One region of the Cupriavidus sp. GW823-FHT07B10 genome, then DNA from elsewhere that is predicted to be linked to it. Evidence: predicted binding sites of a transcription regulator. Region 1 holds the regulator's gene; each other region holds the start of a gene.

Evidence for each region. The regulator sigma-54, encoded in region 1, starts transcription at its own class of promoters, with help from an activator protein. The targets are predictions, from matches to a motif close to TGGCANGNAANCTGCTTT.
Region 2: the regulator sigma-54 is predicted to act here: its motif matches at 4,710-4,727, upstream of AC1Q6V_RS13510 (isopenicillin N synthase family dioxygenase).
Region 3: the regulator sigma-54 is predicted to act here: its motif matches at 2,225-2,242, upstream of AC1Q6V_RS15720 (circularly permuted type 2 ATP-grasp protein).
Region 4: the regulator sigma-54 is predicted to act here: its motif matches at 3,327-3,344, upstream of AC1Q6V_RS18115 (phenol hydroxylase subunit).

What each region holds. Positions count from the first base shown of each region.
Region 1 is NZ_JBXAGS010000001.1:371,923-379,246, forward strand. Features, by position in the region: gene AC1Q6V_RS01860 (LON peptidase substrate-binding domain-containing protein) at 1-346, opposite strand, end outside; gene rapZ (RNase adapter RapZ) at 438-1,322, opposite strand; gene AC1Q6V_RS01870 (PsiF family protein) at 1,441-1,833, opposite strand; gene hprK (HPr(Ser) kinase/phosphatase) at 1,996-2,967, opposite strand; gene ptsN (PTS IIA-like nitrogen regulatory protein PtsN) at 3,049-3,504, opposite strand; gene hpf (ribosome hibernation-promoting factor, HPF/YfiA family) at 3,961-4,311, opposite strand; gene AC1Q6V_RS01890 (RNA polymerase factor sigma-54) at 4,360-5,841, opposite strand; gene lptB (LPS export ABC transporter ATP-binding protein) at 5,976-6,776, opposite strand; gene lptA (lipopolysaccharide transport periplasmic protein LptA) at 6,845-7,324, opposite strand, start outside.
Region 2 is NZ_JBXAGS010000005.1:244,999-252,322, forward strand. Features, by position in the region: gene AC1Q6V_RS13490 (efflux RND transporter periplasmic adaptor subunit) at 1-108, opposite strand, end outside; gene AC1Q6V_RS13495 (alpha/beta hydrolase) at 292-1,257, opposite strand; gene AC1Q6V_RS13500 (LysR family transcriptional regulator) at 1,646-2,581, shown strand; gene AC1Q6V_RS13505 (superoxide dismutase family protein) at 2,734-3,318, shown strand; gene AC1Q6V_RS13510 (isopenicillin N synthase family dioxygenase) at 3,497-4,495, opposite strand; gene AC1Q6V_RS13515 (ABC transporter substrate-binding protein) at 5,039-6,079, shown strand; gene AC1Q6V_RS13520 (phospholipase D family protein) at 6,254-7,324, shown strand, end outside.
Region 3 is NZ_JBXAGS010000006.1:256,437-263,760, forward strand. Features, by position in the region: gene AC1Q6V_RS15715 (alpha-E domain-containing protein) at 1-457, opposite strand, end outside; gene AC1Q6V_RS15720 (circularly permuted type 2 ATP-grasp protein) at 525-2,000, opposite strand; gene AC1Q6V_RS15725 (gluconokinase) at 2,334-2,840, opposite strand; gene edd (phosphogluconate dehydratase) at 2,991-4,886, opposite strand; gene AC1Q6V_RS15735 (hypothetical protein) at 4,885-5,097, shown strand; gene AC1Q6V_RS15740 (MurR/RpiR family transcriptional regulator) at 5,141-6,088, shown strand; gene AC1Q6V_RS15745 (DNA internalization-related competence protein ComEC/Rec2) at 6,091-7,324, opposite strand, start outside.
Region 4 is NZ_JBXAGS010000008.1:36,448-43,771, reverse strand. Features, by position in the region: gene AC1Q6V_RS18135 (phenol hydroxylase subunit P4) at 1-118, opposite strand, end outside; gene AC1Q6V_RS18130 (aromatic/alkene/methane monooxygenase hydroxylase/oxygenase subunit alpha) at 151-1,671, opposite strand; gene AC1Q6V_RS18125 (MmoB/DmpM family protein) at 1,707-1,988, opposite strand; gene AC1Q6V_RS18120 (aromatic/alkene monooxygenase hydroxylase subunit beta) at 2,021-3,016, opposite strand; gene AC1Q6V_RS18115 (phenol hydroxylase subunit) at 3,067-3,291, opposite strand; gene poxR (phenol degradation transcriptional regulator PoxR) at 3,794-5,521, opposite strand; gene AC1Q6V_RS18105 (tripartite tricarboxylate transporter substrate binding protein) at 5,677-6,672, opposite strand; gene AC1Q6V_RS18100 (muconate/chloromuconate family cycloisomerase) at 6,738-7,324, opposite strand, start outside.

The DNA.
Region 1 (7,324 bases):
CATGGCTGACGATATGGAAGCGCTCGCGGCCGCGCGCACGGATCAAGAGCACGCCCAGCTGTTCCATGTTGCAGTCGACGATCTCCGCCAGGCAGCCGATCAGTTCCGGCACGGTGGGCTGGTCCGGCCGGGCCACTTCCTCGCCGCTTTCGATCAGGCAAACGCCGAAGGGAGTGTTGTCGCGCAGGCAGTTGCGCACCATGTCGACATAGCGCGCCTCGAACACGCGCAATGGCAGCCGTCCACCGGGAAACAGCACGGTGTGCAACGGGAACAGCGGCAGGTTGTCGAGCGTCCGCGGCGGATCTTCTGATGCCGTGGGACGGTAGAGGTCGGTCGAGGACATGCAGTGCCAGCTTGGGTATCGCGCAGCAATGGGCCAGCCGGCCAACGCGGCGCGCAGATGCCAATGATGCCAGTGGGCAGTCCCGCCTGCGTCAGCCCGCCGGTGCGAGCTCTCGGTGTCTCACCAGCACATTACCATGCGCCCGGAAGTAGTTGGCAAGCCTTTCCGCAATATAGACCGAGCGATGCTGGCCGCCGGTGCAGCCGATCGCCACGGTCAGGTAGCTGCGGTTGTCGGCAATGAAACTCGGCAGCCACTTTTCCACGTAGGCGCGGATATCCTCGGCCATCGCCAGCACCATTGGCTGGGCCTGCAGAAAGTCGATCACCGGCGTGTCGCGCCCCGTCAGCGGGCGCAAGGCCAGGTCGTAATAGGGGTTGGGCAGCGAGCGCACGTCGAACACCATGTCCGCATCGCTGGGCACGCCGTGCTTGAAGCCGAACGACTCGAATAGCAGCGTCAGCCGCTGGCTGTCGTCGCGGATCAGCTCCTTGATCCAGCTGCGCAGCGTATTGGTGCGCACATTGCTGGTGTCGATGCGGTGCGCGGCCTCGGCCAGCGGGCTCAGCAGCGCACGCTCCATCTCGATCGCTTCCATCAGCGCGGTGTCGTTGAAGGCGGGTTCACCGCCCGGGCCCGGCACGCCGTCGGTACGGACCGAGAGCGGGTGGCGGCGGCGCGTCTCGGAGTAGCGCTGCACCAGTGCGTCGGTGCTGGCGGTCAGGAACACCACCTCGACCTGGTGCTCAGCGGCCAGCGCGCGCACGGTGTCGGGCAACTGGTCGAGCGACTCGCGGCTGCGGATGTCAGTGGCGACGCCCAGGTGCGTATAGCCCTGGCTGTCGAGATAGCGGGTCAGTTCCGGGATGAACTGAGCCGGCAGGTTGTCCACGCAGTAGTAGCCTGCGTCTTCGAGCACGTTCAGTGCGACGGACTTGCCGGAACCGGATATGCCGGTGATGAGGATGATGCGCATAGCAACTGAAGCATAGCATCACGTGATGAAGGCGTCATGACACCACGCGCAAAAGCAAACATGGCGAACCTCGCGGTTCGCCATGCTTTTGTCGTCAGCTTGCGGCGCTGGTTGCGGCTCAGGCTGCCTTGGACAGGCATTCCTTCATGTAGGCCTTGTATTCGTCGCCCTTCTTGCCCTTGCCCGACTTGCTGCAGGAGGCCATTTTCTCCTGCTGGGTCTTGGACGCGCCCTTGGACAGGCATTCCTTCATGAACGCCTTGCGTTCGTCGCCCTTCTTGCCGGCGGCTTGCGTATTGCAGGCCTTCATCTTGTCCTGCTGGGCGTTGGCTGCGGGCTTGTCCGGGGTAGCCGGGGTGGCGGGCGTGGCAGGCATGGCCGGCGTTGCCGGTGCGGTGGCCGCCGGCTTGGCTGGCGTCGCGGGGGTTGCCGGCGTGGCGGTGGTCTGTGCAAAAGCGCTGGCGGCGATCATCGGGGTGACCAGCGCGCACATCGCGATCAATTTCTTCATGCTTGCTCTCCTGGGTGTGGAAAACTTCATGGCCGCGCGCCATTGCCGGCGTTGCAGCTTCCGTAACGGGCGCGATGCCCATTACAGCACAAAACGGAGCATGCCTGAAGAACGTTGACGTTCTGCGTCAACGCCGTTGTAAGCAAATGAAAACGCCGGCGCTCAGAGCAAGCGGCCCTGGCCGCGCGATACTGCATCGGCCTGCATCGCGGCGCGCTGCCGGTCCATGAAGTCGCGCAGCGTATCGATGCCGCGCAGGCGCAGGATGGTGTTGCGCACCGCGGCCTCGACCAGCACGGCCAGGTTGCGCCCGGCCGCCACCTGGATCTTGACCATGTGGATCGGCAGGCCCAGCACGTCGAGGTATTGCGAATCGAGCGGCAGCCGCTCGAACTCGCCGTCATTGCGACGCACCAACTGCACCACCAGCTTGATCTTCATCTTCCGGCGCACCGCGGTCTCACCGAAGATGGTCTTGATGTCGAGCAGGCCCAGACCGCGTACTTCAAGCAGGTTCTGCAGCAGCGGCGGGCAGCGGCCTTCAATGAAATCCGGCCCCAGGCGCACGAAGTCCACGGCATCATCGGCCACCAGCCCGTGGCCGCGCGAGATCAGTTCCAGGCCCAGTTCGCTCTTGCCCAGGCCCGATTCGCCCATGATCAGCACGCCCATGCCCAGGATGTCGAGGAATACCCCGTGCATGGTCACGCGCGGCGCGGAGATACGCGACAGGTACAGGCGCAGGTGGTCGATCACCGCGGCCGACGACACCGGCGTGGTGAACAGCGGCGTGGACGAGCGCGTGCAGCGCAGTTCCAGGTCGGGCGGCGGCTCCATGCCGTCGGCGATCACCAGGAAGGGCGGCTCCAGCAGGATCAGCTCGCCCATCTGGCGCTTGCGGGTCTCGTCGTCCAACCGCTGGTAATAAGTGATCTCGGGCTTGCCGAGCACCTGGATGCGGTTGGGGTGGATCAGGTTCAGGTGGCCCACCAGGTCGGCGGCGGAGGTGGCTTCGCGGGCGAACTCCACATCGAAGGCGCGATCCGCACCTTCCAGGCCGGCCACCCACGAGAGTTTGATGTCGGCTGCGTTGTCGTCGAAGATGGACTGGGAGGTGACGCCGGTGAGTTCCATGCGGTATGACTGGTGGGGCGGTTTGCGAAGCGCCTTGGCGCCTGCCCGGTCTGGTGCCGGCCCGCTTGAGGGATCAGGGGATCAGGGATGCCATGCGATCAGCAACTGATGGACGGCATCGGGCGTGGGCAGCGTGGCCAGCCCTTCACGCATGTCGCGGTCGGAAAGCAGTTGCGCGATTTCGGACAGGATTTCCAGGTGCTGCTGCGTAGCCTGTTCGGGCACCAGCAGGAAGATCAGCAGCGATACCGGCTTGCCATCGGGCGATTCGAACGGAATTGGTTCGGCCAGGCGCATGAACGCGGCCAGCGGCTGCTTCAGGCCCTTGATGCGGCCGTGCGGGATTGCCACGCCGGCGCCCAGGCCGGTGGATCCAAGCGACTCGCGCGCGAACAGGTTGTCCGTCACGATGGCGCGCGCCACACCATGGTTGTTCTCGAAGAGGAGCCCGGCCTGCTCGAACACACGCTTCTTGCTGGTGACGCTGACGTCGAGGGTGATGTTGCCGGGTGGCAGCAATTTGGCCAAACGATTCATGGGCGATGCGCAGGATTTCAGTTAGCGGGCGGACCGTTCCGCCGGGCAGTGGGCTGGCTCCGGCCTGCCGTTGGCCTGGCCGGAGGCGTCCGGCCCATTATAGAGCAGCGACTACTCCCGCATTGTGCAGCGCAACGGGGCAAGCCGGTGCAGAAAGATACATGGTGATGCAATGGTGCCTCCGCGGCGGGGAGCCGGTGCACCGGTGCGGGGCACGGCCAGGATTCCCTCTCTTTGTATGGCGCAGCATACACCTTGGCGCAGCGCTTGCGAACACCCTTGCTCATTCGGGTGAAAAGCATCGGCTCCGGCGCCACAGCCGGGCCGCGCCGCCAGTGCGGGCGCGGCATGCCGGCGGCAACCGGGAACGCGAGGGCGCAAAAAAGCCGCGCTTCTTGGCGCGGCTTGCCTGTTCAATCCTGATTCAGCAGCCCGCTGCGGGGCTGCCGGGCACGGTCATTGCTGCATTTGCGCTGCGGCCATCTGGTACTTGACCGCTTCGCGGTCGTGGCCTTGCACGCGATCCTTGTAGCGGATCACCTGACGGTCCAGCTTGTCGACGAGTGCGTCGATCGCTGCATACAGGTCTTCGTGATGCGCTTCGACAAAGATGTCCTTGCCCTTGAGATGTAGATTGATTTCCGCGTACTGACGCCGGTCCTTTTCCTTATGGTTGTCGACAGAGAGCAGCACACTAACGCCAATGACTTGATCGAAATGCCTGACGATTCGCTCCAGCTTCGTTTCCACGTACTCACGCAGAGGGGGCGTGATGTCCAGGTGGTGTCCACTGATCTTGAAGTTCATAGCGCTTCTCCTTCTGAAAGAGCCTCACCAGGCAGGCGGTGGGCTCGGCTACAAAGACTTGCGGAGATTGACTGCGGGGATCTTCAGGGCTTCGCGATACTTGGCAACGGTGCGGCGTGCGACAACGAAGCCTTGTTCGCCCAGCAGTTCGGCAATGCGACTGTCGGAAAGGGGATTCCTCGGGTCTTCGGCTCCTATCAGTTGCTTGATCAAGGCGCGGATGGCCGTTGACGAAGCCGCGCCACCGGTTTCGGTGGACACGTGGCTGCCGAAGAAGTACTTCAGTTCGAAAGTACCCATCGGCGTTGCCATATATTTATTGGTCGTCACCCGGGAGATGGTTGACTCGTGTAAACCCAGTGTATCGGCAATCTCCCGCAAAACCAAGGGGCGCATGGCGATTTCGCCGTGGCTGAAAAAGTTCTTTTGACGCTCGACAATGGCCTGCGAGACACGCAGGATTGTGTCGAACCTCTGCTGGATGTTCTTGATCAGCCAGCGCGCCTCCTGCAGCTTCTGCTGCAGCCCGGCGGTGCCGGACTCACCCTTTGCGCCACGCAGGATTTGCGCATACATGTCATTGATGCGCAGCCTCGGCATCACATCCGGATTGAGCTGCGCGATCCAGCCGCCGCCACCCTTGCGCACGAACACGTCCGGCACCACGAAGTCCGCCTCCGGGCGGCTGTATGCATGGCCGGGGTAGGGCGCCAGCGAGCGGATCAGTTCGTGTGCGGACTTCAGCGCCGCTTCATCCACCTGCAGCGCCTTCTTCAGCCGCGTGTAGTCGCGTACTGCGAGCAACTCCAGGTGGTTGGTCACGATGTTCAGGGCCAGTTCGCGCTGCGGGTGCGTCAGGCGCCGCAACTGCAGGGCCAGGCACTCGGCGGCGTTGCGCGCGCCCACGCCGGGCGGGTCGAAGCTCTGCAGCAGCGTGAGGATGGCGTGGACCTCCTCGATCTCGAACTCGAGTTCTTCCGGCAACTCCGTGCAGATCTCCTCAAGCGATGCGCTCAGGTAGCCATCGTCGTCGAGCGATTCGATCAGGAAGATGGCCAGGCCCTTGTCGCGCGCCGAGATCTTCAGCGGCGTGAGCTGTTCCATCAGGTACTCGCGCAGCGTTGGCTCGGCTTCGCGCAGCTGCATCGGCGTTTTTTCGTCCTCGTCGCCCTGGGGGCGGCGGGCAAAGTCGTCCAGGCTCCAGTCGCTGCTGCCATAGTCGTCGCCGTTGCCGCTGTCGCCATAGCTGTCGTCGTCAGCCGCGCCGTCGGCGCGGGCCTCGCCATTGCCCTGCGGCTCTGCCGGCGCGGGCGCCGGTGCGCTCTGCAGGTTGACCGAGCCGTCGGCCGCCACGCGCAGCGGGCTTTCGATCCAGTCGTTCTCGCGTTCGAGCAGAGGGTTTTCCGTCAGTGCCTGTTCGACCTCTTGCTGCAGTTCCAGCGTGGAAAGCTGCAGCAGCCGGATCGACTGCTGCAGTTGCGGGGTCAGGGCCAGATGCTGGGAAAGGCGGAGCTGTAGCGACGGTTTCATGCGACCTATTCTATGCGCATCTTTCCGTTGTTGGAACGGAAATTGCTATCGCTTATGCGGTCTGATCGCTGCTGGCTGTGGCAGGCCCACGTGCGCCCGCGAATAGGCCTGCCGCTCCATGGCAGGCCGCTGCATCACATGCGGAAGTTCTCGCCCAGGTAGACGCGCCGCACTGCGTCATTGGCGATGATTTCCTCGGGCTGGCCCGCGGCCAGCACCGTGCCTTCGCTGATGATGTAGGCGTGGTCGCAGATGCCGAGCGTCTCGCGCACGTTGTGGTCGGTGATCAGCACGCCGATATTGCGTGCCTTGAGGAAGCTGACGATGCGCTGGATCTCGCCCACGGCGATCGGGTCCACGCCGGCGAAGGGTTCGTCCAGCAGGATGAAGCGCGGCGACGACGCCAGCGCGCGCGCGATTTCCACGCGGCGGCGCTCGCCGCCCGACAGCGACAGCGCCGGGTTGTTGCGCAGGTGCGCGATCTGCAGGTCGTCGAGCAGCGAATCCAGGCGGCGCTCGATCTCGGCCTTGGGCAGGGGCTTGCCGTTGCTCACCTGCAGCTCCAGCACCGCGCGGATGTTCTCTTCGACGTTGAGCTTGCGGAATACCGAGGCTTCCTGCGGCAGGTACGACAGCCCCATGCGCGCGCGCTCGTGGATCGGCAGGCCGCTGATGTGGTCGCCGTCGAGCACGATATCCCCTTCGTCCAGCGCCACCAGGCCCACGATCATGTAGAAGGAGGTGGTCTTGCCCGCGCCGTTGGGCCCGAGCAGGCCGACCACCTCGCCGCTCTTCACGTCGAGCGAGACGTCCTTGACCACCGTGCGCGAGCCATAGCGTTTCTTCAGGTGGCGCACGACCAGCGTGCTGCCGCCGGCAAGGACGGTGGAGGCTTCGACGGAAGGCTTGTCGGCGATGGTTGCGGTATCGGTCATTGGCACAGTCTGGCGTTCAGGCGTTTCTGGCGCCGGCCGCATGCGATGCACGCAGCCGGCGCCAGGCGTCAGGGTTTGTTGGCAGGCGCGGGCGCCGGCTTCAGGTCCAGCGGCGAGCCGCCGCTGCCCGTGGCGCCGGCCTTCTGGTCCTGGCGCGGCGACAGCACCGCGCGCACGCGGCCGGACGGATTGGCGGCCGCGGCATCGCCGCTACCGCCGCCGGCAGCCGTGTAGAACTCCTTGCGGCTGTCGTAGGTCAGCACCGCGCCGCGGATCTCGTCGACCTGCTTGGCGCCCTGCAGGCGCGCCATGCGGGCATTGCCGATCAGCTTGGAGTACTCCTGCTTGCCGTCGTACTCGATGCGGTCGCCCCAGCCGTCGATGTATTCGTCGACGCCTTCGCGCTTCTGCCGGATGTAGGCCTGCTTGCCCGGCTTGGCGGTGGCCACCGCGAACTGGTAGCCCTCGGGATCGGTGCGCAGTTCGGCGGCGTCGGACTTCAGGATCATGGTGCCCTTGGTCAGCACCACATTGCCGGTCAGCGTATA
Region 2 (7,324 bases), on a different contig from region 1:
ATGGGCTTCGCCGCCATGCCACGGGCGCAAGATCGAGCCGGCCACGCCGGCGCCCAGCACCACGACGATGGCGAGGGCAATCAAAGTACGTCGTTTCTGCTGCTGCATTTCTCAAACTCCTGGATCGGGTTTTCTTCAACCGGAAAAGCAAATGGCCGAACGCCGCCTGCCGGTGCGCGTGGGCGGACCGGAACCATGGCCAAACTGATGGTCGGACTTAGGACCGCTTGCGTGTCGCGGCGGTCCTGGCTCTGGCCGAAACAGAGCCGGCTGGCGGTTGTCTGGAGCGGCTCAGCCGGCGGGCTTGACTCCAGGCCGGCTGGCGTTGGCGTCAGCGCGGCGTTCAGTCAGGGATGAGGTATCGTCGGCCGCGGCCAGACATCGCCGCAGGAACCGCGCACCTTCGTCGACCCATGCCTGACAGCTGTCATGGGCCTCTTCCACGCCGTCGCCGCAGGCGCCGGGCATGATCATGGCCTGGGCCGGCACACCGGCCTTGGCCAGGCGCCCGGCGAAGGCTTCGCCTTCGGCACGCAGCGCGTCGTATTCAGCCACCTGGACCAGCGTGGGCGGCAGCCCGGCCAGGCGCGAGGCCAGCGCCGGGGCGGCATACGGATGCACCGTATCCGCCGGCGTCGGCAGGTAGTCGCGATAGTTGTCGGCCAGGCGCCGCAGGGTGTCCATCGGCACCTGCCCGCCGTCGAACCCCGCGCAGGACGCATGCTGCAGGCACGGGTCCGTCACCGGGCGGATCAGCCATTGCCCGCGCGGTTGCGCGGTGCCGCGGTCGCGCAGCATCTGCGCCAGCGCGATCGCCAGGTTGCCCCCGGCCTCCTCGCCCACCAGCGCAAAGCGGGTCTTGTCCAGCTTCAGCCGCCGGGCATTGCGCAGCACCCACTGCACCGTGCTGTGCGCGTCCTCCGGCGCCGCCGGGAACGGATGGTCCGGCGCCAGCGAATACGCCGGCGTTACCACCACCGCCGGCACCGTGGTGGCCAGGTCCTGCACCAGATGGCATGCGTGTTCCAGGCCGCCTTCGACGAAGCCGCCGGCATGCAGGTACACCAGCCAGGGCAGCAGCGCGGCGCCCTCGGCGCCCGGCGCCGGATAGCCCGCCGGGTAGCACACCCGAACCAGGATCTCGCGCCCGTCACTGGTCACCGTATGCTCGGCCACGCGCACCTGCCCCTGCCCGGCTGCCGTGGGGGCAGAGGCGGCGCTGGCTGCATCAGGGCGTTGGCCTGGCTTCTCGGACATGGCGTTGGCGCACGGCGGAAACAATGCGCTTGAGTGTTGCGATGCAACGGATTATGGTGATTGACGAGGATGGGATAAAGCGAGAGATCGCCAATGCACTGTTCCGGGATTGGAATAATCGCAAACCGCCCCGTCATGCCACTGAAACCGCATATCCCCACGCATGACAAGGTCTTGGATTTTGTGATTCACTGCGGCTCTCGGCACGCGCGGCGGTCTGCCAGGCCGGTGCGCGCCCGATCAGAAATCCATGCCGGAACCCGCGCCCAGCCAGCGCGCAGTCCCTGTACCAGCCAGCCGGCAGACTCCCCACAACAACAACCAGCATGGCCACGTGCGTCACGAGCGCGCGCGGCACGCCGTTCGGATCTATCGTCGGAACCTCATCATGGACCGTCTCGTATCAATGCAGGCATTCACCCGGGTCGTGGACGTCGGCAGCTTTGCGCGCGCCGCGGAATCGATGGACTTGCCCAAGGCCACGCTGACCCGCCTGATCCAGAACCTGGAAACCCACCTGGGCGTCAAGCTGCTGCACCGGACCACGCGCCGCATCAGCGTGACCAACGACGGCGCGGCCTATTACGAACGGTGCGTGCGCATCCTGGCCGATGTCGAGGAAGCCGAGCAGTCGCTGACGCGGCAGAACAACTCGCCACGCGGCACGCTGTCGGTGGACACCACCGCGGGGCTGGCGCAGCTGGTGCTGGTGCCCCACCTGCACGAATTCTTCCAGGCCTACCCGGACCTGAAGCTGGACCTGACCATCAACGGCAAGCCGATCGACCTGCTGCAGGAAGGCGTGGACGTGGTGCTGCGCGTGGGCACGCCGGTCGAGGAATCCATGGTGGCCCGCCGCATCGGCCATGTACAACTGGCGTTCTACGCCTCGCCGATCTACCTGAACCGCTTCGGCACCCCGCACGACCTGGCCGAACTGGCCCAGCACAAGGCGGTCAATTTCCTGTCCAACCGCACCGGCCGTGAGATGCCGTGGCCCATGGCGCGCGGCATGGAGCGCAGCGAGGTGCTGCTGCCGTCGGCCATTTCCACCAACGATGCCGATGTCTACATGGGCTGCGCCCTGGAAGGCCACGGCGTGGCACGGGTCTCGCGCGCCATGGCCGAGCCCTATGTGGCCAGCGGCCGGCTGGTGGAGGTCATGACCGACTGGCAGACCGAAGAACTGCCGATCTCGGCGATGTATCCGCAGAACCGGCACCTGTCGGCCAAGGTGCGGGTGTTCGTCAACTGGGCAGCGGACCTGTTCTCGCGCCACCCGCACTTTGGTGCGGCACAGCAGCGGCTGGCAGCCGCAGCCTGATGGCGTGATTGGCTAGTGTCCTGTTCCGTATCTACGGAACAGGACACTAGTGCACTCAGTCTAGTGCGGCATGTAGGACAAAACCGGAAATCGGCCTGGCGCCGGCCAGCCTATACTGTTTCTTCCGAAATCATGACAAGAAGAGGAGTCCGATGAAACAAGTGCTTACCCCCCTGGCGGCCTGCGTCGCCGCGACCATTGCACTGGCCGGCTGCGCCGGCTCCGGCATGAGCTCCTCGTCTGCGGCCAGCGCGTCCGGCACCAGCGCCAGCAGCAGCGCCACCGGCAGCGCCAGGGCGGCGGCCACGCTCCAGCCCAAGAGCGGCAGCAATACCGGCGGCACCGTGACCTTCCAGCAGCAGCCCGGCGGCGTGATGATGACTGCGGCGATCACCGGCCTGCCGCCCAACTCCGTGCACGGCTTCCACGTCCATGAGAAGGGCGACTGCTCCGCGCCTGACGCGATGAGCGCGGGCGGCCACTTCAACCCGACCGGCAAGCCCCACGGCCAGATGACCATGCCTGACCACCATGCCGGCGACATGAACAACGTCACCGCGGACGCCAGCGGCAACGTTCGCGTCAGCATGCTGCTGCCGGACCTGACCGTTGGCACGGGCGCCAACGGGGTGATCGGCCGCGCGGTGGTGGTACACAAGGATCCGGACGACTACAAGACGCAGCCGACCGGTAATGCGGGCGGGCGGGTTGCTTGCGGGGTTGTCGCGGCTTCGTAAGTCGTAGGCTCACTACCGGCGCGTCCAGCGACTGCGGGTGGACTCCCTCTCCCGCTTGCGGGAGAGGATGGGGAGAGGGCCGGAGTATCAACGATGTAGGGGCACTGCCCTCTCCCCTGCCCCTCTCCCGCAAGCGGGAGAGGGGCGCAGACCGTCGGCATGGAAATTCTTCCGTGCCTCAATACCCCTTGAAATTCGCATTCACCCGCTGCCGCAGGTAGTCCCCCGCGCTGATCGGCGGATACTTGCCACCCGGCCCTTCGATCATCGCACCTCGGTTGGCCTGGCAGAAGAACGCCATGCTGTAGCGCGGGCCCATGTATTCATCCGGCGCGGGATTGCGCACGCGGTGGAAGTTCGACGGCAGCCGGTCGTCGCTCCAGCGCATCAGCATGTCGCCAATATTGCAGGTGATGACTTCCTCGTCCGGCTCGATCGGGGTCCATGCCTGCGCCTCCATCTCCTTGCCGGGGCAGACCTGCAGCCCGCCCTGGCCGGGGCGCTGGAACAGCAGCGTCAGGCAATCGAAATCCGTATGCGCGCCGGCGCGCCAGAGCTCCAGCTTGTCGCGCAGTTCGGGCGGGATCGCGTAGTAGTGCAGCAGCCGCAGCGTGCTCTGGTAGTCCGGCGCCCGCGGATCGTGCGCCTGCGTGAAGAAGTCGCTGGCAAAGCCGAGCTTGCCGGCGAAGCATGACAGCACCTTCATGCCCACCTCCCAGCATTGCGCCTCGAAGGCAAGCATGGTGGCGCGAAAGCCTTCCAGTTCGTCATCGCCGGGCCACAGCCCGGCCATGTGCGGGCGCGTGATCTGGTAGGACTCCTTCTGGTCCGGGGTGCCGGTCGAGGGGCGCACCTGCGCGCGGCTTTCCCAGCCGGCGTTGTTGGCCTTCTGCAGCGGGTATTGCGCCTTGACGGCGTCAGGCAGCGCGAAGAAGCGCTCGGTCATGGCAAAGGCTTCGCGCACGCTGGCCAGGTCGATGCCGTGGTTGGCGATCTGGAAGAAGCCGACGTCGACCGATGCCTGCCACAGTTCGTTGGCGATCTGCGCCTTGCGCCGCGCGTAGTCGGACAGGTCGATGCGGCGGATCTCGCGCTGGCGGGTTTCCGAACCGAACGCGCCCATGCGCGATTCGCGGTGGAGTTCGGCCAGGGCGTAGGCGGTGTCTGGTTGACTCATGGTGTTCCTTGTGCAAAGCGGGTCAGGGATTGGCCCCTCGCCGGCACAGGCAGACCACCATGGCAACGCACGCCGGGACAACGCGCTCCTGAGGTCGCCTGTGCCAGCCTGCGCGATGGCGAGAGGCACGGACTTCAAGAGCAATTCCCGGCCATCCGGCGTGCGTCTGCGACGCGCCGCGCGGATGGTGAACGCTTCTACTCTTGCCCGAGGTTATGCAGGTTCCGGGCCAGGGGTTTTTGCACCGGGATCGCAGCGATTGCGCCGGGGCTTGCGCCGTGATGGCGCATGCCGGGCAACGGCTTGGTGCATGGCGCCGCGCAGCGCCCGGCACGGATCCTGCTGAAACCGCAGCGGAGTAGAAGCGTTCAGCGGCACGCCGCCCGGAAATTGCTCCCGATGATGTGCACGGTCCCCGCGCATGCCCTGGCCGCATGCCGGCGCGGCGTGGTGCCGGCGTCCCGGGAGGCCACGCTCTCCTTCCGCACCCGCGCCACCGGCCCGCGCACGCATCGTCCAGTGACATTCGTTCCGGAGAAAGACATGCGTCGCCGTTCCTTCCTGCGCGCCACTGGCGCCACCGCCCTGCTTGCCGCCGCCCCGTTCGCGGTGCCCCATGTCCGCGCGGCGGGCTCGCTGCAGAAGTTCAAGTTCAATCTCGGCTGGAAGGTGGAAGCCTCGGGCGCGGGGTTCCTGCTGGCGCACCAGCGCGGCTACTACAAGGACGCCGGGCTGGACGTCACCATCGATACCGGCAACGGCTCGGCCTCGGCCATCAGCCTGGTCGCGGGCGGCGCCTATGACTGCGCCTCGGCCGACCTCGCGGCAATGATCGAATTCAACACCACCAATCCGTCCGCCGCGCTCAAGGCGGTGGCCATCCAGTATGACCTGAATCCGAACGCGATCCTGGTGCGCAAGGGCAGCGGCATCGTCAGGCCAGCGGACCTGGCCGGCAAGTCCATCCTGGGCCAGCCGTTCAATGCCTCGCGCAAGCTGTTCCCGGTCTTCGCCAGGGCACAGGGTTTCGACCCCGGCGGCGTGAAGTGGGAGAGCGTCACGCCCGATATCGGCGACACGCGCTTCGTCAAGGGCGACTTCGATGCCGCCGCCTACTTCTTCTTCACCGGCCTGGTGAACCTGAAGGCGCGCGGCATGGGGCCAGAGAAGATCACCGTGTTCCGCTTCTCGGACTACGGCATGAAGTCCTACGGCAACGGGCTGGTGGCCAACCGCAAGAGCATGACATCCGATCCGGAGGTGATGAAGGCCTTCGTCAAGGCCTCTACCCGCGGCTGGCTCGACGCCATTGCCGATCCCGCCGCGGGCGGTGCCGCGGTCAAGGCGCGCGAGCCGCTGGCCGACCAGGCGCTGGAGACTGAGCGCCTGCGCCTGATCGTCGACGGCACCATGAAGACGCCCGACACCCGGCGCGACGGCTGGGGCGCGGCCACGCCGGCACGGCTGCAGGCAACGCTGGATGAAACCGTCGGCGCCTTCGGCATCAAGGCGCCGCTGAAGGTGGCGGACATCTGGACTGACCAGTTCCTGCCAGCGCCATCGGACCGCCGCCTCAAGGCGTAAGGAGAGCACGCCCGTCTCTATATCGTCCCTGGCCTGAGCGATGCGCCGGAGCCCCGTGGCGCGCCACCACTTCCCGCTCCCGGTGCGTAATTAAGCCCGCGGCCCGCGCGGCATGGCAACATGGCGGCATTGCCGTAACGATCGGACCCCGCGAGGGGCCCGACAGGACCCGCCATGCCATCGCCGACAGACGCCGCGTTCGCCCCCCACCGCCGCCTGCGTGCCAATTCGCTGCTGCTGTGCTGTGCGGCCCTGCTCGGCGGCTGCGCCTTGCCGCCGCTGGATCCCCGCACCGAATCCTTTGCGCTGACGCCCGCCGAATCCCAGGCCACGCCGCTGGGCCAGGCGGTGGCCGGCGAAGTGGCGCGCCATCCGGGCCTGAGCGGCATCCATCCGCTCGAGAATGCCTACGCTGCCTTTGCCGCGCGCGTGCATCTGGCGCGCACCGCGCAGCGCACGCTCGACGTCCAGTACTACATCTGGCGCGACGACCTGACCGGCACCCTGCTGCTGGAAACGTTGCATGAAGCCGCCGACCGCGGCGTGCGCGTGCGCCTGCTGCTTGACGACAACGGCATCGCCGGCATGGACGAATGGCTGGCGGCCATGGACGCGCATCCGCAGGTCGAGGTGCGGATATTCAACCCGTTCGTGATCCGCCACCCCAAGGCGCTCAATTTCCTGACTGATTTCCGGCGCCTGAACCGGCGCATGCACAACAAGTCCTTCACCGCCGACGGCGTCGCCACCATCATCGGCGGGCGCAATGTCGGCGACGAATACTTCGGCGCCGCCGATGGCGTGCTGTTTGCCGACCTCGACGTGATCGCCATCGGGCCCGCGGCCGGCGACGTGGCGCACGATTTCGACCGCTACTGGTCCAGTGCGTCGGCCTACCCGGTGGACCGGCTGGTGCCGCCGGTCAGCGTCGAACGGCTGCAGGCGCTGGTCAGCAATGCCCGCGCAGTCGAGCAGAACCCCGCTGCCGCCGCCTACCTGGCCGCGGTGCGCGACCTGCCTGACGTGCAGCGGATGCTGGACGGCACGCTGCGCTTCCAGTGGGCAAGAACGCGCATGGTCAGCGACAACCCGGCCAAGGCGCTCGGCGAGGCATCGCGCGACACCCTGGTGGCGCACCAGCTGCGTGAAATCCTGGGCGACCCGCAGCGCGAGCTTGACCTGGTCTCGCCCTACTTCGTGCCATCGACGGGCGGCACGTCCTATTTTGCCGACATGGCCAGGCGC
Region 3 (7,324 bases), on a different contig from region 1:
TGGTGCCGAACTGGACCCCGCGCGCCAGGTGCGAGCGGAACTTGACCCATTCGAAGAACGCCGACGGGTCCTCCTTCAGCACGCCGTCGGCGATCAGGCGCTGCACCTCCAGCCAGGTGGTGTTGACGGTCTCCCAGACCTCGGTGGTCAGCGAGCCGCGCACCGCGCGCGCATTCTCGCGCGCCGCGCGCAGGCAGCTCATGATGGACGAGGCGTTGGTCATGTCGCGCACCATGAAGTCGATCACATCGTCGCGCGACAGCAGTCCGTACTTGTGGTCGAAGACATCGGTCAGCTCCGAGATATCGAGCATGGCCCACCAGCCCTGCTCGGCCACCTCGGCCGATTGCGGCAGGAGCGAGGTCTGGTAGTTGACGTCGAGCATGCGCGCGGTGTTCTCCGCGCGCTCGGTATAGCGGGCCATCCAGAACAGGTGGTCGGCGGTGCGGCTCAGCATGTGGGCTCTCCTGGCGTGGCGGCGGTCGCCATGGCGGTCGTTGCGGCGGTCATCATGTGGTTCGCGTTCATCGTTCCAGCACCCAGGTGTCCTTGGTGCCGCCCCCTTGCGAGGAATTCACCACCAGCGAGCCCTCGCGCAGCGCCACGCGGGTCAGCCCGCCAGGCACCATGCGCACCTCCTTGCCCGACAGCACGAACGGGCGCAGGTCGATATGGCGCGGCGCGATGCCCGACTCCACATAGGTCGGGCAGGTCGACAGCGCCAGCGTCGGCTGCGCGATGTACTGCTCCGGGCGCGCCTTCACCACTTCGCGGAAGGCATCGATCTCGGCCCGCGTGGCGGCCGGGCCGACCAGCATGCCGTAGCCGCCGGCGCCGTGGGTCTCCTTGACCACCAGTTCTTCCATATGGTCCAGCACGTACTGCAGGTCGTCCGGGCGCCGGCACATATAGGTCGGCACGTTGCTGAGGATGGCCTCTTCGCCCAGGTAGAAGCGGATCATGTCGGGCACGTACGGATAGATCGACTTGTCGTCGGCCACGCCCGTGCCGATGGCGTTGCAGATGGTCACGTTGCCGGCGCGGTAGACCGACAGCAAGCCGGCCGCGCCCAGCGAGGAATCGTGGCGGAACACCAGCGGGTCGAGGAAGTCGTCGTCGACGCGGCGGTAGATCACGTCGACGCGCTGCGGGCCCTGCGTGGTGCGCATGAACAGGTGGTCGTCCTCGACGAAGAGATCGCTGCCTTCGACCAGTTCCACGCCCATCTGCTGCGCCAGGAAGGCATGCTCGAAGTAGGCCGAGTTGTACATGCCCGGCGTCAGCACCACCACGGTGGGATCGGCAATGGCCTGCGGCGACACCCCGCGCAGCATGTCGAGCAACAGGTCAGGATAGTGGGCCACCGGCGCCACGCGGTTGCGCGCGAACAGGTCCGGGAACAACCGCATCATCATCTTGCGGTTTTCCAGCATGTACGACACGCCCGAGGGCACGCGCAGGTTGTCTTCCAGCACGTAGAACTCGCCCTCGCCGGCGCGCACCACGTCGATGCCGGCCACGTGCGCATAGATGTCGTGCGGCACGTTGACGCCGAGCATCTCGGGCCGGTACTGGGCGTTGTTGTAGATCTGGTCGGGCGGGATCACGCCGGCGCGGATGATGTCCTGGCCGTGGTAGATATCGTGGACAAAGCGGTTGAGCGCGGCCACGCGCTGGCGCAGCCCTTTTTCCAGCAGCGCCCATTCGTTCGCCGGGAAGATGCGTGGGATCACGTCGAACGGAATGGTGCGTTCGGTGCCGCTGTTGGCTTCATCCTTGTCGCCGTAGACGGCAAAGGTAATGCCCACGCGCCGGAAGATCAGGTCGGCCTCGGCGCGCTTGTTGCCCATCGTGCCTTCAGACTGCCGCGCCAGCCAGTCAGCGAAATGCCGGTAATGCGGGCGCACCGCGCCTTCAGGCAACGCCTGCCCCGCCTGGATAACCCATTGCGCCCCGTCCGTGCGCCAGTCCAGCATCTCGTCGAAATACCGCCCCGCCATGATGGCCGTTCCTCCATGTCGCGGGCTTCCGGTGCTACCGCTTCACTGCGACTTCGTGGTCGCTACCGGCTGCCCTGGTTTTGCCCTGGCTTTCCCGTCCCCAGCCCGCCGCGCCTGCCCGTTCGGGACGCTCACGGCGATACTGTCGAGTCACTGGCCCTTTCAGCATACCCGTACCGGCGAAACCCGCAAGCTGGCGGGTGCCGGCCGGCACGGAAAGTGAACTAGCAAGATGTCTGCCAGCGCACGCAAAAACGGCCGCCAGCCAGGCTGGCGGCCGCTTGCGGGCTGCACGGGAACGGGGCGGCCGGAACGGTCGGCGAGGTCAGCAGGTCAGCGCGCCGCGCCGGCGCCCTGCGGCACCGTGGCCTGCAGGATGGTGGCGACCAGCGCCTCGGGCGACTGGCGGATGTCGAGCACCAGCGCGTCGCTGGGCTCTTCCAGCGTATCGAACTGGCTTTGCAGCAGGTCGGGGTTGAAGAAGTGTTCCGTGCGCGCGGACAGGCGCGTGCCGATCAGCGATGCATCGCCCTTCATGAAGACGAAGGTCACGCCGCCGTCGGGCGGGGTCAGCCGGTCGCGGTAGGCCTGGCGCAGTGCCGAGCAGGTGAACACATGGGTGCGGCCTTCGGCCCGGGCCGCGTCGATGGCGGCGCGCATGGCCGCCAGCCATGGCCAGCGGTCTTCGTCGGTCAGCGGGACGCCAGCGTGCATCTTGGCCTTGTTGGCGTCGCTGTGGAATGCATCGGCGTCATGGAAGCCGCAGCCCAGTCGCTGCGCCAGCAACTGGCCGACCGTGGTCTTGCCGCTGCCGGAAACGCCCATCAGGATATAGATCATGTCTGCTCCGTCGGTCTTGGTATCGGATGGTGTCGCCATCCTTGTCTGTCCTTGTCGGTCCAGCTGGACGTCCTTGCGGCGGCGCAAAGACGTCCGGGGGGCGCTGCCGCCCCGCAGGGAACTTCAGGGGAAAATCGGCCTCAGGCCTGGCTATTGTGCGACGGTTTGCGCCGCTGCGGTACGTTGGCGCCCGCCTGCGCCGGCCCCAACATCCGCCTCGGACAGGTCAAGTGCGCTGCCGCCCTCTTCCGCGATGCGCGCGTGGCGCCGGAACAGGCCGAACAGGCCGCGCCCCAGGCTGAATTGCGCGAAATCGTCGTCCGGCGCCGCGGCCAGCTCGCGCGCCGCGAATTCACGTTCGTCGCCCAGCCACTGCAGCGTGCCGGCAACGGCATCGACACGGATGCGGTCGCCGTCGCGCACGCGCGCGAGCGCGCCGCCGGCCAGCGCCTCGGGGCCAACGTGGATCACCGCCGGCACCTTGCCCGACGCGCCGGACATGCGGCCGTCGGTCACCAGCGCCACCTTGTGGCCGGCGTCCTGCAGCGCGCCCAGCACCGGGGTCAGGCGGTGCAGCTCGGGCATGCCGTTGGCGTTCGGCCCCTGGAAACGCACCACCGCGACCAGGTCGCCGGTCAGCTCGCCCGCATCGAAGGCCGCCTGCAGCGCCTCCTGCGCATCGAACACCCGCACCGGGGCTTCGACCACGCGGTGCTCCGGCGCCACCGCCGAGACCTTGATCACGCCGCGGCCCAGGTTGCCCTGCATCAGCCGCAACCCGCCCTCGGCCGAGAAAGGCTCCGCGACCGTCGCCAGCACCTGCGCGTCGCCGCTGTGCGCCGCGCCGTCGCGCCAGCGCAGCAAGCCGTCGGCCATCACCGGCTCCTGCGCATAGCGGGCCAGCCCGGGGCCGGCCACGGTCTGCACGTCCTCATGCAGCAGGCCGGCCTGCAGCAGTTCACGGATGACGAAACCGGCGCCGCCCGCGGCATGGAAGTGGTTCACATCGGCCGAGCCATTCGGGTAGACGCGCGCCAGCAGCGGCGTGATGCGCGACAGCAGGTCGAAATCGTTCCAGTCGATGACGATGCCCGCGGCGCGCGCCATCGCCACCAGGTGGATGGTGTGGTTGGTGGAGCCGCCGGTCGCCAGCAGGCCGACCATGGCGTTGGCAATGGCGCGCTCGTCGACGATGCGCGCCAGCGGCAGGTATTCGTCGCCGCGCGCGCGCAGGGCGATCGCGCGTTGCGCGGCCGCCGCGGTCAGCGCATCGCGCAGGCCGCTGTCCGGGTGCACGAAGGCCGCGCCCGGCAGGTGCAGGCCCATGATTTCCATCAGGAACTGGTTGCTGTTGGCGGTGCCGTAGAAGGTGCAGGTGCCGGCGCCGTGGTAGGCCTGGCATTCGGCTTCGAGCAGCGCATCGCGCCCGACCTGGCCGGTGGCGTAGAGCTGGCGCACGCGCGCCTTCTCCTTGTTGGGCAGCCCGCTGGCCATCGGGCCCGCCGGCACGAACACCATCGGCAGGTGGCCGAACTGCAGCGCGCCCATCAGCAGGCCGGGCACGATCTTGTCGCACACGCCCAGCATCAGCGCCGCATCAAAGGTGTTGTGCGACAGCGCCACCGCGGTGCCCATCGCAATCGCATCGCGCGAGAACAGCGACAGCTCCATGCCCGGGTTGCCCTGCGTGATGCCGTCGCACATCGCCGGCACGCCGCCCGCCACCTGCGCCACCGCGCCCACCGCGCGCGCGGCCTCGCGGATCACGGCGGGGTAGCGCTCGTACGGCTGGTGCGCCGACAGCATGTCGTTGTACGCGGTGACGATGCCCAGGTTGGGGGCATGGTCGACGCGCAGCTTCAGCTTGTCGTTGGCCGGCAATGCGGCAAAGCCGTGCGCCAGGTTGGCGCAGGACATGCCGCGCAGCGGCCCCAGTTCAGCCTGCGCGCGCTCGCAGCGGGCAAGGTAGGCGGCGCGGCTGGCGCGGCTGCGCGCGACGATGCGCTCGGTGACGGCAAGAAGCTCGGCATGGACGGCAGAAGGCATGGCGGAGACGTTCCTTGTGGGCTTGGTGGCGGCGCGGCAATGCCGCGCCATCGCATGTAGATTTTCTACAGATCGCCGCCATTATACCGAGCGCGAGCACGCCGTCGACCCGCTCATGCATCACAATTGCGCAGAAATTCCCGGAATCAGGGCAAACCCCGAGGGCGGGCGACGCACCATTTCGGGCAAGATGCGGCGCCATCCGATGTAGAATCTCTACATATCCGCAACCCCCGACACTGCTTCCCGCCGCCATGCGCGACCGAATCCTAGCCGTCTACGACACGCTCCGCCCTTCTGAACGCCGCCTGGCCGACTATGTCGCCCGGCATGGCGCCGCCGTGATCCGGCTGTCGATGCCCGAGCTGGCCGAGCGCGCCGGCGTGTCGCAGCCCACCATCGCGCGCTTCTGCGCGGCGCTGGGCTACGACGGCTTCCGCGAATTCAAGCTGCAGTTCGCGCAGAACGTTGGCGGCGGCACGCCCTTCGTGCACCAGGACGTCGCGGCCGACGACCGCCCCGCGGACATCGCCGGCAAGGTCTTCGACCGCACCATTGCCACGCTGATGAGCGTGCGCAATGCGCTGTCGGCCGACCAGATCGAGCATGGCATCCAGCTGCTCGCCGGCGCGCGCCGCATCGAGTTCTACGGCTGCGGCAACTCCGGCATCGTCGCGCTGGATATCCAGCACAAGTTCTTCCGCCTGGGCATGCCGACGGTTGCGTATTCCGACCCGCACGTGTTCAGCATGTCGGCCGCGCTGCTCGCCCGTGGCGACGTGGCCGTGCTGGTCTCCAACAGCGGCCGCACCTGGGACATGCTGACCGCCGCCACGCTGGCGCGCAGCAGCGGCGCCAGCGTGCTGGCAATCACGCACAGCGGCTCGCCGCTGGCGCGGCTGGCTGACGTCTGCGTGTTTTCCGACGTCGAGGAAGACAGCGAGGTCTACACGCCGATGACCTCGCGCATCAGCCACCTGGTGCTGGGCGACGTCCTGGCCGCCGGCGTGGCGCTTGCGCGCGCCGACACCGTCGCCCCCCGCCTGCAGCGCGCCAAGGCGCATCTGCGCGAACGACGCATTGCCGGTGCGGAGCCGGCCCGGCCAGTACCGCCGGCACGAAACCGCGCCAGGCCCGCCGCAGCCGAGCCAGCCACGCCCGCGCTGCCCGCCACCCGCACGCGCCGCCGCAAGGCCAGTTGACGCTAACGCGGCGCCGGCGGCCGCGCCCGCCAGTAGCGCGGCTGCGCCTGCCGGAACACCGACAACGCAAAGCCCCCGGGCGCAGTGTCCATGGTCACCGCGCCGGTTTCATCGGTCCGGTAGCGCAGGACGCCCGCGCGGCCGTAGCGCTCCCACACCTCGCCGCTCGGGTGGCGATAGCGGTTGGCATAACCCAGCTGGAACACCGCCGCCGACGGGCGCACTGCCTCCAGCCAGGCTGCGCCGGATGAGGTGCCGCTGCCATGGTGGGCCACCACCAGCACGTCGGCACGCAGCACCTCGGCCGGCAACCTGTCGATCAACGCACGCTCCTGCGCCACGCCGATGTCTCCGGTCAGCAGCAGGCTGTGCGCCGCCGCATCCACGCGCAGCACGCAGCTGCGCGCATTGCTGGCAATGGCTGCCTGCTGCGCCTGCTCCGCGAGCGGATGCAGCACGGTAAAGCGCACGCCGTCCCACTCCCATTGCTGGCCCGCCGCGCATGGCGACCAGTCATTGGCCGCCGACCCAAGCAGAACGTGACCGGCAGGCGCTCCGGTGCTGCGCGCGGACACGGCCACCGCCGCCGTGATGTCCGCCACGCCGCCGGCATGGTCGGTGTCTTCATGGCTGACCATCAGGTGGTCGATCCGGCCAACCCCCTCGCCCCGCAGCAATGGCACCACCACCTGCGCACCGGCGCTGGATCCCGACGCGTAAGACGGCCCGGTGTCATACAGCAGCGCATGGGCGCGCGTTCGCACCAGCACCGCCGTGCCCTGCCCCACGTCCATCATCACCGCGCGGAACTCGCCATGCGCAACCGGCGGGCCGCGCGCCAGCAGCATCGGCAACATCAGCAGCCCGCCGTGCAGGCGCGCGCGCGCGGTGGCGACCGGCGCGACCAGCAGCCCGACACCGAGCGCCGCCAGCACCAGCGCCAACGGCCCCGCGCTGGCCGCTTCCCACATCGCCCATGGCAGCGCCGAAAGCCAGCCCAGCACCGCGGCCAGCGCCACCATAGCCAGGTGGGCCACCGCCAGCACCGGCCCGGCCAGCGCCATCGGCAAGGCGGCGCCGAGCAAAGCCAGCGGCGTCACCAGCAGGCTGACGACCGGGATCGCCACCGCATTGGCCAACGGCGACACCACCGATACCTGGCCGAACAGCAGCAACGTCAGCGGCACCAGCCCGATGGTCACGGCCCACTGCGTGCGCGCCCCGGCGGCGAGCACG
Region 4 (7,324 bases), on a different contig from region 1:
GCGGCGCGCAGAACAGCAGGTGGCCGTCCCAGCCGATATAGAGCAGCCGGTTGCCGTGGAACACGGCCTCGCGGTCGGCCGCCTCGAAGGCGTAGTCGCCGATGGATACGACGGGCATGGTTGTCTCCTTGTCTTGTGATGGGGGCCGCTTCAGGCGGCGTCCGCGGCAGGCCAGATGCCCTTCCACGCGTTCCAGTTGCGCTGGTCCTGCGAGCCCTCGAAGTCCAGGTTGTCAGCGCCCGGGTTCAGCCGGTACCACTTGAGCACGTCCTCCAGCGTGGCGCCGCCGCAGTTGCCCTGGTAGATCTGGTGCACCGGCAGCCAGGCCTGCGCGTACTTGGCGGGCTCGTCGTCGAAGATGTCCTTGCAGCCGTCCGAGCAGAAATGGAACTTCATGCCGTGGTACCTGCTTTCGCGGTAGCAGGTCTGGGTCGGGTCGTCCGGCTCCGAGAACACCATCGGGATCTGGCAGGTCTGGCACAGCATCGGCAGCGTGGTGTTGTAGAAGCGGTCGCCGGCCTGCTGGCGCTCCTGCCAGTGGTCCAGGCGCGGCTTGTAGTAGCGCTCGAAGGTCTGGGGGTACTTCTCGGCCAGCCATGCCATCTCGTCGGCCTTGGGCACCCAGGTGTGGAAGCCGGCGGCGCCCGCGTAGTTGTAGAAGGTGGCCCAGGCCTCGTGCGTGATGCGGTCCTTGGTCCTGGTGGCCACTTCGTGGTACTTGGGCATGCACAGGCCGTAGCGCTCCAGGTCCTTGAACAGGGCCCCGCCCGCCTGCTCGAAGTACATCTCCCAGGCCTCGGCCCACGACATCACGCGCTTGGGCAGCATGTAGTCCATCATCATGCCGACCAGCGTGAGCAGTCGGAAGCCGCGCCAGAACCACTTGTCCAGCCACTTCTGCAGGATCGGGATATTGCCGGGGTCCTGCTCGCACAGGAACTTGACCACTTCCAGGCCCAGCGTCATGTGGCGCGACTCGTCGGACTGCGCGGAGAAGCCGAAGGTCACCGTGGCCATGTCGCCGTTGTAGGCGGCGCCGGACATGAACGGCATGAACAGCAGGTTGGTCAGCACATACTCGAACGAGAACGAGATCGCGGTGATGAACTCGAACGGCCCCGCGCTCATCGCGTCCTCGAAGTAGGACTTGGGCACCGACAGGTACCAGACCCGGTCGTGCATGTGGCGCCATTCGCCAAAGCCGTGGAAGTACTTGTTGTAGACCGACAGCGTGTGCAGCTGGGTCTGGGCGTGGCGCAGCTCGTCGACCGACTGCATCTGCGCCGCCACGCGCGCGCCGGCGCCGCGGAAATGCCGGCCCAGGTGCGCGTAGCCGCGGTGGGCGGCGTATTCCAGCGGCGTCACGCCGGTCAGGAACAGCCGCAGCGCGTTCAGGTAGCGCGGGTCGGATACGTTCAGGTGGCCGTTGTTCTGCACGAACGAGTCGATGATCGCGTACAGCTTGCGCTCCTTCTCCGACTGGTATTTCCAGTAGGCATCCATGGTCATGCGGAACGGGTCTTCCCATTTGTCCCAGTCGTGGATGCGAATGCCCTCGTACTTGTCGAACGGGAAGACCTTGTCCATCGGCTCGTAGGTCGTTTCCCAGGCCAGGTCCCGCGTCATCGAGGCGTACTTCTCGCGCAGGTTGAGCTTCTTGCGTGCGTCCATGATGTCTCCGTGATGTTCTGTGTGCCGCTGCCCGGTCAGGCGTTCCAGCGCAGCGTGAAGGCGTCTTCGTCTTCGTCGATGTTTCCGCACAGCGAGATCAGGTTAAGGTGGATCTCCTGCAGGTCCCAGTCGCGGCCGAGCTTGCCGGCCACCAGTTCGCGCACGATGGTCAGGTGGCCGGGGGCGTCGATCTTGACCATGGCGGGAAACTGCGACACCACCGCATGCGGGTTGGCCTCGGTGATGGCGTCGATGATGGGTCGGGTGTCGTCGTTGTTCTGCAGGGCGATATAGACGTTGGCAGCGGTGGCTGACATGGCGTGTCTCCGTGGGGTACGTCGTGGGCGGATCAGGCAGCCAGGCCGAGCCTGCCCAGGCGGACTTCGAACTGCTCGCGGCACAGCGCCACCATCTGCGCGCCGTCTTCGCCGGTGAGCACATCGGCCACCGGCACCAGCGCCTGCGCCACCTCGGCGCAGGCGGCGCGCGCCCAGCCCGACAGCAGCGCGCGGTTGGCGTCGGACTCGGCCGCTGCGGCCTGGATCACGGCATCGACCCAGCGTGCGTGCTCGTCGCGCCAGTCGTTCATGAATTCGGTCAGCACCGCCAGCCCGGTGCCGCAGGCGCGCGCGATCACCGCGTCGGCATGCTGGTAGACCAGCGGGTAGAGCAGTCCGTCGAGCACCAGGTTCTGTGCGACGAAGGTCTCGAACCAGTCCCCGGTGACAAAGGTGTGCTCGACAAAGCGGCGCAGCGGCTGCCACGCGGCGCTCTCCAGCCAGGCCACCCTGGCCCGCTCCAGCGCCACGCCGGTATTGCCGTCCAGCAGCATGCCGATGCGCGACAGGTATTGGGCGATACCCAGGCGGTCCATCGCGCAATAGGTGCAGGCCTGCGTGATGGCCGTGCCCCAGCCATAGTCGGCGCAGTAGAAGTTGTTCATGTTGGCGCCCCACTCCACATGGCGCAGCGGCAGCAGGCCAACGGCCAGGCGTTCCTGCCATTCGGCCGGCAGCGCCTGCAGCAGCCCGCGCTTCTCGACGAAGGCAAAGCTCTTTTCGGTTGCATCCTGCTGGCGCCCACGCGCGGTCACGTAGGCGCCGTAGTAGAACTGGCGCGGGTCCTTCAGCGCGTACCAGTCCTGCATCACGATCGCCGTGCGGCGCTTGTCATACAGCTCGAAGCCTGGGTCCCAGGTGGGGCGGTAGTGGAAGTTCACCTCAGACTGCACGTCGTAGGTCGCCTCCTGGTAGCGCGACGCCGGCTTGTCGCCGAAGCGGCGCGCGACATGGCCGTAGGTCTGGCGCAGCGGCTGGATCTGCTGGGTCTTGATATCGACTTGCATCGCTTGGTCTCCTGTATCCCTTCTCTCTTTGTGATGCGGTGGCTGCGGCGTCAGTCGTCGGCTTGCGGCTGCGGCGCGGTTTCCAGCGGGGGCAGGAAGCGCACGCGGTTGACGCAGCAGAAGGCTTCGAACATCGGTTCCGGCATGATCAGTTCGACGTTGAGCTCCGGGTCGGCCACGCTGAAGGCGAACTGCACAAACCCTTCGGGGGTGCGGCCCTCGACCCGCACATAGCGCGGCGTGGCTTCGAACAGGGGAACCGACGGGGTGTTCATGGCGCGCTCCGTTGCGTTGGCTGGACGCAGGCCTTACTGCGAAGACCGTGCCAGCAAGCGCGAAGCGTTGTGGGACAAGGGTTACGGGGAATTGGCGATGGCGAGCGTGCGCGTTAACCCGGAAAGGTCCGCGCGAAACGCATCGATGAATTGATGAAGCTGCGCACAGGTCTTGATCAAATGATCAAAAGCCGCGCCGGGCGGGCGTTTGCGGGCAGCGAGCAGATGCGGATGGGATTGCCCTGCGGCGCAGCAGCGTGCGTGGGCAACCTGGGTGAGAAGACTTGATCTGGCAGGGAAAAATCGCTGGCGCGGTGCAGCATCGGGCAACTTCGGGCCGATGCGCGGCCCGGAGGGGCTGCATCAAATGATCAAGTGGGGAAGAAGCTGGAATTCGAGGCGCTTGGAAGACGCGATCGATGTTGATGACCACCGGCGCGCTCCCTCTCCCGCAAGCGGGAGAGGGGAGCAAACCCTCGGCACTTGAGGCGAGGAAACGGCGTCAGTTACCGTTGCCGTGCCCGTTACCGGCACGCGTACCGCGCATCTTCCACCGATACGCCAGCTGCGGCCGCGTAATGCCGAGCAACCGCGCCGCCTGGCTCATGTTGCCGTCGGCGCGCTGCATGGCCGCCTCCATCAGCACGGTCTCGACGTCGCCCAGCGCCAGCTGCTGCTCTGACATCTGGTCCAGCAGCGCATGGACCGCGGCTTCGCGCAGGTCTGGCAAGGTGCCGCCCGCGCCCAGCCGCGGCGCGGTATCCACCACCGGTGCCACGGTGCCCGGCAGGAACAGGTGGTCGGCCGTGATCTGGCCGCCCTGGCTGGCCAGGATCACGCCGCGCTCGATCACGTTCTCCAGTTCGCGCACATTGCCGGGCCAGTCATAGTGGCGCAGCTCGGCCAGCGCGCGGTCGGTGATGCCGACGATGCGCTTGCCGTGGCGCGCGCCGTAGCGGGCCACGAAGCGCTCGGCCAGCGGCCGGATGTCGTCCAGGCGCTCGCGCAGCGGCGGGATCGTGACCGGGTAGACGTTGAGGCGGTAGTACAGGTCCTTGCGGAAGGTGCCCTGCTTCACGGCTTCGGCCAGGTCGACATTGGTGGCGGCCACCAGCCGCACATCCACCTTGCGCGTGCCGGTGCCGCCCACGCGCTCGACCTCGCCTTCCTGCAGCACGCGCAGCAGCTTGGACTGGGCCGAGGCGGACAGCTCGCCCAGTTCGTCCAGGAACAGCGTGCCGCCATGCGCACGCTCGAAGCGCCCGGGGCGCGACTGGCTGGCGCCGGTGAAGGCGCCCTTTTCCACGCCGAACAGCTCGGACTCGATCAGCTCATCGGGAATCGCCGCGCAGTTCACGGCAATGAAGGGCTTGTCGGCGCGCCCGCTCACGCTGTGCAGCGCCTGCGCGAACCGCTCCTTGCCCACGCCGGTCTCGCCCAGCAGCAGCACCGTCACGTTGCTGGCCGCGGCCCGCTGCAGCAGGCCCCAGGCGGCACGGAAGCCGGGCGAGGTGCCGACCAGGTCGGCCGGCGTGGCCGGGGTGCCCTGCAGCGCGCGCAGGTGCTCTACCTCGCTCTGCAAGGCGATGATGGTTTCGATCACGGGATCGGGCTGGTACAGCGCCAGCGCCTGCGCGCCGTCTTCCCAGGCTTCCACCGGCTTGCCGATGATGCGGCAGTGCGGATGGCCGCAGGCGATGCACTCGACCTCGCGGTACAGGATGGTGCGCCCCATCAGCGCCGAGGTGTAGCCGGTGGCGTAGCCGATCTGCATCCAGCAGGCAGGCTCGTCGACGATGCCGAACAGCTGGCGGTGGACGTCGCCCTCGAAAGAGTCTTCCCACAGGAATTCGCCATCGTAGATGCCGGCGGCGATGTCGATGTCGACCTTGACCGGCGTGACCCGCACCACCCCCTCGATGGTATGCAGGCAGGGCCCGATCTCCAGCTGGCCGAAGTCGCTGTGGCCGGCGCGCAGCTTGCGCGCGACCTCCGCATCGCGCATGCCCGAATGGAAGCCCATGCGCATGAACAGGCCGCGCGCGCGCTCCATGCCCAGGGTGTCCACCAGTTCCTTGCGCAGCGCGCCCAGGGCGGCGGTATGGATCAGGATCATGCGCTGCTCATCCAGCCAGATCGCACCCTCTTCCATGGCGAAGCGCAGGCGGCGGGCAAGATCGGCCAGGCCATCGCGCATGGTGGCCGAGAACTTGTCGGTTGAACTGCTCATTGTCTCCCCTCAGTGCCGGCGGGTGATCCGCTCGAGTGTGCCTTTCGGCTGGCATCTTACGCACATTATGTGCCAGGGAGACGGGGGCAGGGTAATGACATTCCCCCGGAGCATTTCCGGGGGGTCTCCCTATGAACCGCGTTGGTCCGGGCCGCTCAATCCGCCCGGATACCCCGCTGGCGGATCAGCACACCCCACTTGTCGGTTTCCTTCGCCAGGTGCTCGCGCAGCACCGCCGGCGAACTGCCGATCGGCTCGGCGCCGATCAGCGCCAGCCGCTTCTGCACCGCAGGCTTGCGCAGCGCCTCGAGCATGGCGCGGTTGAGCGCGTCGATGACCGGCTGCGGCGTCTTCGCCGGCACGAAGGCGGCGAACCACGGCGACAGCTCATAGCCCGGCAGGCCGGCCTCCGCCACCGTCGGCACGTTGGGCAGCGCGCTGGAGCGCTTGCTGGTGGTGACCGCGATCGCCGTCAGCTTGCCCGATTCGATATGCGGCCTGGCCGAGGTGATGCTGTCGAACATGTAGTCGACCTGGCCGCCCAGCAGGTCCGTCATGGCCGGGCCGCTGCCCTTGTAGGGGATATGCAGCATGTCGACGCCGGCCATCGAGGTGAACAGCTCGCCTGCCAGGTGGATCGAGGTGCCATTGCCCGCGGAGGCATAGGTGTACTTGCCCGGCGCCGCCTTGGCGTGCGCCACCACGTCCTTGACGGTGCTTTCCTGGCGCCGCGCCTTGCTGGCCACCAGCACGTTGGGCACCACCGCCAGCAGCGACACCGGCGCGAAGTCCTTGACCGGGTCGTAGCTCAGCCGGCCGTACAGCGCCGGGTTCACGGCCATGCCGTTGGCAACGATGATCATCGTGTAGCCGTCGGCGGGCGCGCGCGCCACCAGTTCGGCGCCGATATTGCCGCCGGCGCCCGGCCGGTTCTCGACCACGATGGCCTGGCCCAGCGTGCGCGACATGTCTTCGCCCAGCGTGCGCGCGATATTGTCCATGGCACCGCCCGCGGGGAACGGCACGATCCAGCGGATCGGATGGTCGGGATAGGCCGCGTGCGCGGCCGGCGCTGCGAACGACAGGCCGGCAGCCAGTGCCAGCGCCCCTGCGCGGCTGGTGCTTGCCAGCCGCTGGAATAACGTTTTCATAGTCTCCTCACTGCTTGATGCGCCCCGCGCATATAGCGCGTCATGCGGGGAAGTTGCCTGCCAGTTCAGCCGCGCCGGTAGTGCGCCAGCTTGTCTTCGTCCAGCGCCAGCCCCAGGCCGGGGCCTTCAGGCAGGTGCAGGCTGAAGTCGCGGTACTCGGGGCGCTGCTGCACGATATCGTCCTTGAGCAGCAGCGGTCCGAACAGCTCGGTGCCCCAGGCCAGCTGCGGCAGCGTGCAGAAGCCATGCGCCGCGGCGATGGTGCCGACGCTGCCCTCCAGCATGGTGCCGCCGTACAGCGCGATGCCGGCGGCGTCGCCCACCGCGGCGGTGCGCAGCATGCCGAAGATGCCGCCGGCCTTGGCGATCTTCAGCGCGAACACGTCGGCGCCGCCGATGCGCGCCAGTTCCATCGCGTCTTCCGGGCCGCACACCGCTTCATCGGCCATGATCGGCACCACGAAGCGCGCGGCCAGCCGGGCCAGCGCCATGCGCTGCTCACGCGGAGTGGGCTGCTCGATCAGGTCGATGCCGGCGGCTTCCAGCATGGCGATGCCGGTGGCGGCGTCGGCCTCGTTCCAGGCCTGGTTGACGTCGACGGTGACGCGCGCCCGCTCGCCCAGCGCGCGCTTGATCGCGGCCACGTGGGCCA